DNA from 3 places in the Streptomyces sp. NPDC047042 genome. Region 1 is predicted to be linked to each of the others. Evidence: riboswitches for the same ligand, from Rfam matches in the RefSeq annotation. Region 1 holds a riboswitch; each other region holds the start of a gene.

Region 1 (2,195 bases):
CGACTCCTCGGGCTCCGCAAAGCCCTCCGGGTCCTCCCAGTCCCCCTCGCCGTCCGCGGCTGCGGCCGACGCCGCCGACGGGGCCGACTCGGGTGACTCGGTCGCCCCGGCCGCCTCGCCGGTCCCTTCCTCGCCGTCGGCCGGTACGGGCGAGGGGCAGGAAGGTGAGAGTTCATCCACAGATGCGACAAATGGGAAAGAGTCGGACAACTCCCAGCAGTTCGTGGGAATCGGGATCGACGGCAGCGGCAGCCTGACCACTCCCGGCACCGGGCGTCACCGTGGTGACGCCGAGGGGTCGTACACCGTGCGTACCGGAGACACCCTCTGGAGCATCGCCGAATCCCTTGACCTCGCCGACGGATGGTCCGGGCTCTTCGCCGAGAACGAGAACACCGTCGGCACTGATCCCAATCACATCCTCCCCGGTCAGACCCTCGCTGTCGGTGTCGAACCGGTGCAAAAGTAGGCGGAGTTCGCGTCACGATTCGAGCTGAATGTCCGTTATGGATGCGGTGAGAGATAGATCTCAGAAGCCCTGATCGTCTTTGTATTTCAGAGGATCAGCTGTTTACGGTCGTCATCGCCCGCCACAGTGGGCCCCGTCGGTCGCAACGCCGAATCCTGCCACCGGCCGCACGGGAACAGTCGTCGCTGTCAAGCGCCGTAGGCAGGAGCGGGGGACCCAAGGTAGGCGCCGCACCGGGCAGTTGTCCGGAGCGGCTCGGGGTGAAGCCGTACGCCGCCCGACAGGGGCGTACGGCCGGGCAACTCAACCGGCCCGAACCCGACAGCTCACCTCGCAGGCGTCGGTGAGGGGATCTTTCATGCTGTTTTCCGGCAAGGGCAAGCACCGTCGTCCGTCCAAGGCCAGCCGCGCCGTCGCCATCGCCGGCGTGACCGGTGCCGCCGTCGCCGCTCCGCTGCTCGCGGCCGGCTCCGCCTCCGCCGCCACCTCCGCCGAGTGGGACGCCGTCGCCCAGTGCGAGTCCGGCGGCAACTGGTCCATCAACACCGGCAACGGCTACTACGGCGGTCTGCAGTTCTCCGCCTCGACCTGGGCCGCGTACGGCGGCACGGCGTACGCGTCCACCGCCAACCAGGCCTCCAAGGCCCAGCAGATCGAGATCGCCGAGAAGGTCCTCGCGGGCCAGGGCAAGGGCGCCTGGCCGGTCTGCGGCGTGGGCCTGTCCAGCGCCGCGTACGACGGCGGTGCGAGCGGCAACACGGGCGCCGGTACGGGCGACAACTCGTCCAGCAGCAACAGCAACAGCAGCAACAGCGGCTCCAGCAACTCCGGTGAGACCGCCACCCGCTCCACCGACAACCAGCAGGCCTCCCGTTCGCAGGATCGGCCCGCCGCGAAGAAGACCGTCACCACCCCGACCGGCAAGAAGGTCAAGAAGGGCGACGGCGAGTACAAGGTCGTCAAGGGCGACACCCTCAGCGCGATCGCCGAGGCGCACGACGTCAAGGGCGGCTGGCAGAAGCTGTTCCAGCTGAACAAGGACATCATCGACGACGCCGACTTCATCTACCCGGGCCAGCAGCTGCACCTCGGCTGATCCCGGTCACCCGCACCGGCTCCGACACCTCCCCCAAGCGGTTCGGAAAGCGGCCGGTGAGAAGGTGAACCGCAGGGCTCTCACGCCCGTGCCCTTCATTGTGAGGGCCTCGTGAGGGCCACCCCCGTCCCCCACGGGCTCCCCGCCCCGGTGCGTTCTCCCCCGTACGCACCGGGGCGGGGCTTTTTGTTCCCAGGGGGAACAATGTTTACCCTCGGTTCCGTCCATGTTCCGTCCAGGGGGTGGTCGGACGGCTGGCCGATCGCCCGGAGCCGGTTAGGCTCATCATCGCGGAGCCGCCGCGGCCCCGTACTCGCGAGGCCCAGCAGCCCCGCGTACCCCGCGTCACATTCCATAAGGAGATGCTCGTGCCGTCCATCGACGTCGTCGTAGCCCGGGAAATCCTCGACTCGCGAGGCAACCCCACCGTCGAGGTCGAGGTCGGCCTCGATGACGGCAGCACCGGTCGTGCCGCCGTCCCGTCCGGCGCCTCCACCGGTGCCTTCGAGGCCATCGAGCTGCGCGACGGTGACCCCAACCGCTACCTCGGCAAGGGTGTCGAGAAGGCCGTCCTCGCCGTCATCGAGCAGATCGGCCCGGAGCTCGTCGGCTACGACGCCACCGAGCAGC
Region 2 (2,195 bases), on a different contig from region 1:
AGGTCGGGCAGTTGTACGCCGCCGTCGATCAGGACGGGGTCGACGGGCTCACGCTGATCGAACCCGGGTACCTGATGCCGCACCCGACGCTGCCCGCCGTACAGGTGCCGCGCCGGGACGATCTGTGGGCCGCGCCCATCAGCAAGGTGCTGCTTCGCCATCCGTCGCTGTCCGACGACGAGTTGGCGTCGGCGGCGCGTGGAGCGGTCGGTTCGCTCGCGACCGTCACCATGTCGGGGCCCGGCACCGTCGAACTGCAGCCATGCGGCATCACCAAGGCGACGGGGCTCGCGTTGGCCGCCGAGTATCTAGGGCTGTCCTCGTCCGCCACCATCGCCTTCGGCGACATGCCCAATGACATCCCGATGTTCGACTGGGCGGCCCACGGTGTCGCCATGGCCAACGCCCATCCCGAGCTCAAGGCGGTGGCGGACGAGGTCACCCTCTCGAACGAGGACGACGGGATCGCGGTGGTGCTGGAGCGGTTGTTCGGGCGGGGGAAGGGCTGGGAGGGCTGGGAGGACTGGGCGGACCGGGAAGTGCCGGTACCAGGGTCGGCACCGGCACCGGCACGGGCACGGGCCGTGGCACCGTCATCGGCCTCGGTACCTGCCTCGGCTGCGACACGGGTCGGTCGGCAGTAGGGCCGGGTAGGCGGAAATGAGCCCGGGTGGGGCGGGCGTCGTGGGTCCGGCCCAGAGGACGCCCGCCCCACCCGGGCAGGGACGGTCGGCCTAGTAGGCCCCGTACACGTTGTCTATCGATCCGTATCGCGCGGCCGCGTAGTTGCAGGCGGCGGTGATGTTGGCGATCGGGTCGTAGGGGTCGAACGAGGTTCCGGCGACGTGGTACGCGGCGAAGGTCGGGTCGATGACCTGGAGGAGGCCCTTGGAGGGGGTGCCGGCTGCCGCGTTCGAGTCCCAGTTGTTGATGGCGTAGGGGTTGCCCGACGACTCGCGCATGATGTTGCGGTAGATGCCGTCGTACGTCCCGGGGATTCCCTTCTGCGCCATGATGTCGAGCGATTCGCGGATCCAGCCGTCCAGGTTGTTCGCGTAGTACGTCGTCGTCGACGACGCGGCCGACGGGGCGGCGGAGGCCGTCGTCGCGGTCAGGAAGGGGATGGCCAGGGCTGCGGCAGCCGTCGCGGTGATGGCGAGTGTGCGCGTGAGTGCGAGCGGGCGGCGAAGGGTTCGCGCGCGGTTGTGCTGACCTCGTGCGGGCATGGTGAGTCCTCTCCGGCGCCTACGAGGTGAGCTGTCGGGTTCGGGCGGGAGATGCCCGGCCGGGCGCGCTGCGGCGCGCGGCTTCACCCCTAGCCGCTCCGGCGTCGATGTCCGGACCGGCGGCTTACCTGGGTCCCCCGCTCCTGCCTGCGTGAGTCACATGTGGGTGGGTGGTGGTCTGCTCTACGGGCGGCGGCAGGATTCGGCGATCCGCCCGGTGTGGCGCGAAACGTATGCGAGAGCACACGTGTGGAACAAGGGGCGGAAATGCAGGACTTGCCCATATCGTGCACACATTGGGAATAAAACGGGCAAATGGTAAAGGATGGGTGGAGGGGTAACTTGCCTTTGTGAACGGGGAGTTTGCGGGGAGGAGGGGGTGTGGGTTGATTGACGGCGTGACTCGAATCACGAGGTGGGGGGTAGGGGTGGTCTCGATGGGGCGAGTGGTGAATTTGGGGTGTTTCGAGGTTTTTGGGACATGTGTCGGTCACCGGAAAGGGCCGGAGATGGGCGCGGTGTGCTTATAAATGTCCATGCTTTGGACTGATCAAAAACATTCCGGTCGTGATCCGATACCGCCCGGCCTGGACGGGCGGGCGCTCGCGGTGATCGAAACATGACCGGATACGCTGACTCGAGTGAGGGCAGCGACCTATCGACACACCGTGTGACCGCCAGTAGACACAGCAGACAGGAGATCCCTCGTGACCGTCGTCGGGCCGTTCGGGCTGAGCGTGCGGGACCAGGCTCTCGAAGCCGATGTCCAGGCCGGATTGGCGGCTGTCGAGGAAGGTTTGCTCGAAGCCACCAAGAGCGAGGTCCCCTTCATCACGGAGGCCGCGCAGCATCTCGTACGGGCGGGCGGTAAGCGTTTCAGGCCACTGCTCGTGATGCTCGCGGCGCAGTTCGGGGACCGGCACGCGCCGGGGATCGTGCCGTCCGCGGTGGTGGTGGAGCTGACCCACC
Region 3 (2,195 bases), on a different contig from region 1:
CCTCGCCCGTACGGACCAGGTGTGGACCTCCGACAACACCGACCCGCTGGACCGACTCGCCATCCAGGAGGGCTTCAGCCAGATCCATCCGGCGCGGGTCATGGCCGCCTGGGTCACGGACAGCCCGAACACCCAGCTGAACGGCCGGGTCAGCTCATTGCGGTTCCGGTTCGTGAGTGCGATGGCCGGGGTGCTCGGCGTCGGCGGTGACCTCACGACGTGGACGGAGGAGGAGCTGGCCGAGGCCGGGGAGTGGGTGGGGCTCTACAAGGAGATCCGGCCCGTCGTGCAGCGCGGCGACCTCTACCGGCTGCGGCGCCCGGCCGGCGGGCTGAGCGCGGTGCAGTACATGCTCGGGGACGAGACCGTCGTCCTCGCCTGGCTCCAGGCGCAGCACCACGGCGAGCCGGTACCGGCGCTGCGGCTCCGCGGGCTCGACCCCTCGGCGGTCTACGAATGCCGTGAAACGGGTGAAATCCACCGAGGTGCGGTGTTGTTGCACCACGGCCTGCGAACCGGACTCAAGGGTGACCTCGATGCGGCAGTTTTCCGCTTGCGTCGCATCTGATGCTTCTGTCCGTTATGGCGTATTGATTCCAACTCGCTTGGGAATGCGGGTTCCTGTGAATCGGGCGAGTGAGCAGCGTCATATTCGTGACCGTGTGTCGCCGTCATGTGCACGTAATTTCGGCGGCTTTTAAGGGTGTTCACACGACGGAAAGATCGATAATTCACGGATCGTGACCGGGAATTCTGGGGTGGATCACAGAAAACCCGTACACAGGGAACCCCAGGCTTGTTTCCGTGCGTCTTGGTCGCTTACGTTCGCCACCCATCCGGACGGACGCCCAATCCTGCCGCCGCCCGGATCCCGTCTCGACCACCCGACCACGGCAGGAGCGGGGGACCCACAGGTAGAACGCCTGCTCCGGTCTCCGGAACAGGCTTGGGGTCAAGTCACGTCCAGGCGTGGCCGGACATCTCCAGTCCGCACCCGACAGCTCACCTCGCAGGCGACGGAGAAGGAATTCGCCATGCCCGCGAAGGGTAAGCACCGCCGTCCGAAGTCCCAGCGCTTCACCCGCTCGATAGCCGTCGCCGGAACCGGCGGAGCGGCTCTCGCTCTTCCGCTGCTGGGAGCCACCGGCGCCCACGCGGTCACGGCGGAGTCCGCGACTCAGTCCGTGTCGTCCCTTTCGGTGACGGCCAAATCCATTGCGGCCGAGGCGGTTTCCGCGAAGTCGCAAAAGGCCGCGAAGAAGTCCCGGACCTATTCCGTCCGGGCCGGCGACTACCTCGCGAAGATCGCCCAGGAGCAGGGCGTCGCCGGCGGCTGGAAGAAGCTCTACTCGGACAACCGCACCGCCATCGGCGCCGACCCGAGCCTGATCCACCCCGGTCTGAAGCTGACGATCGGCAGGAAGGCCGCGTCGACCTCGTCGCCCGCCTCGAACTCGGGCTCTGCGGAAGCGTCCTTGAGCTCCCCCAAGTCCACACAGGCAGAGGCCACCCGGCCGGCCGCCGAGAGCGCGACGGCCGCGAACTCGACGGCGGCCGAGGCCACCGGTACCGGTACCGGCAGCTCCAGCGGCTTCAACCTCCCCGTGGCCGGTGCCACCATCGGCACCGGGTACCACGTGGCGGGCAGCATGTGGTCCAGCGGTTACCACACGGGCGTCGACTTCGTCGTCCCGACCGGCACCTCCCTCAAGGCTGTCGGCGCCGGCACGGTCGTCTCCGCCGGCTGGGGCGGCGCTTACGGCAACCAGGTCGTCATCAAGCTCGCCGACGGCTACTACGCGCAGTACGGCCACCTCTCCCAGCTCTCCGTCTCGGCCGGTCAGTCCGTGACCGCGGGCCAGCAGATCGGCCTGTCCGGGGCGACCGGCAACGTCACCGGACCGCATCTGCACTTCGAGATCCGCACCACCCCGGACTACGGCTCCGACGTGGACCCGGTCGCTTACCTCCGCTCGAAGGGCGTCGCCGTCGGCTGACGAACGTTCGCGGCGAGGACAGCCGTCGAAGGCCGGACCCGTTTCCCGGGTCCGGCCTTCGACGCGTTCACGCGCGCGTGTGCGGGTGTGATAGTCAACTCCCTATCCGTGCAAGCGCTTTCTGCCTCAAGGAGCCGCCTCGTGACGACCACCCGCAGAGCCTTCGGAGCCCTCGCCGCAGGCGCGGCTCTCACCGCG

The links. A riboswitch is a leader RNA that binds a small molecule or an ion and turns the genes downstream of it on or off. The one in region 1 is predicted to bind cyclic di-AMP.
Region 2: another riboswitch for cyclic di-AMP. It lies ahead of ABZ855_RS03075 (transglycosylase SLT domain-containing protein); the one in region 1 lies ahead of ABZ855_RS21205 (transglycosylase family protein).
Region 3: another riboswitch for cyclic di-AMP. It lies ahead of ABZ855_RS06955 (peptidoglycan DD-metalloendopeptidase family protein); the one in region 1 lies ahead of ABZ855_RS21205 (transglycosylase family protein).

What each region holds. Positions count from the first base shown of each region.
Region 1 covers NZ_JBEYVP010000017.1:106,905-109,099, reverse strand. Annotated here, with positions in the region: gene ABZ855_RS21210 (transglycosylase family protein) at 1-469, shown strand, start outside; cyclic di-AMP (ydaO/yuaA leader) riboswitch at 653-824, shown strand; gene ABZ855_RS21205 (transglycosylase family protein) at 828-1,565, shown strand; gene eno (phosphopyruvate hydratase) at 1,934-2,195, shown strand, end outside.
Region 2 covers NZ_JBEYVP010000002.1:263,805-265,999, forward strand. Annotated here, with positions in the region: partial or broken gene ABZ855_RS03070 (HAD family hydrolase) at 1-491, shown strand, start outside; gene ABZ855_RS03075 (transglycosylase SLT domain-containing protein) at 735-1,226, opposite strand; cyclic di-AMP (ydaO/yuaA leader) riboswitch at 1,230-1,395, opposite strand; gene ABZ855_RS03080 (polyprenyl synthetase family protein) at 1,934-2,195, shown strand, end outside.
Region 3 covers NZ_JBEYVP010000005.1:124,957-127,151, reverse strand. Annotated here, with positions in the region: gene ABZ855_RS06960 (alpha-galactosidase) at 1-568, shown strand, start outside; cyclic di-AMP (ydaO/yuaA leader) riboswitch at 872-1,031, shown strand; gene ABZ855_RS06955 (peptidoglycan DD-metalloendopeptidase family protein) at 1,035-1,997, shown strand; gene ABZ855_RS06950 (DUF6250 domain-containing protein) at 2,139-2,195, shown strand, end outside.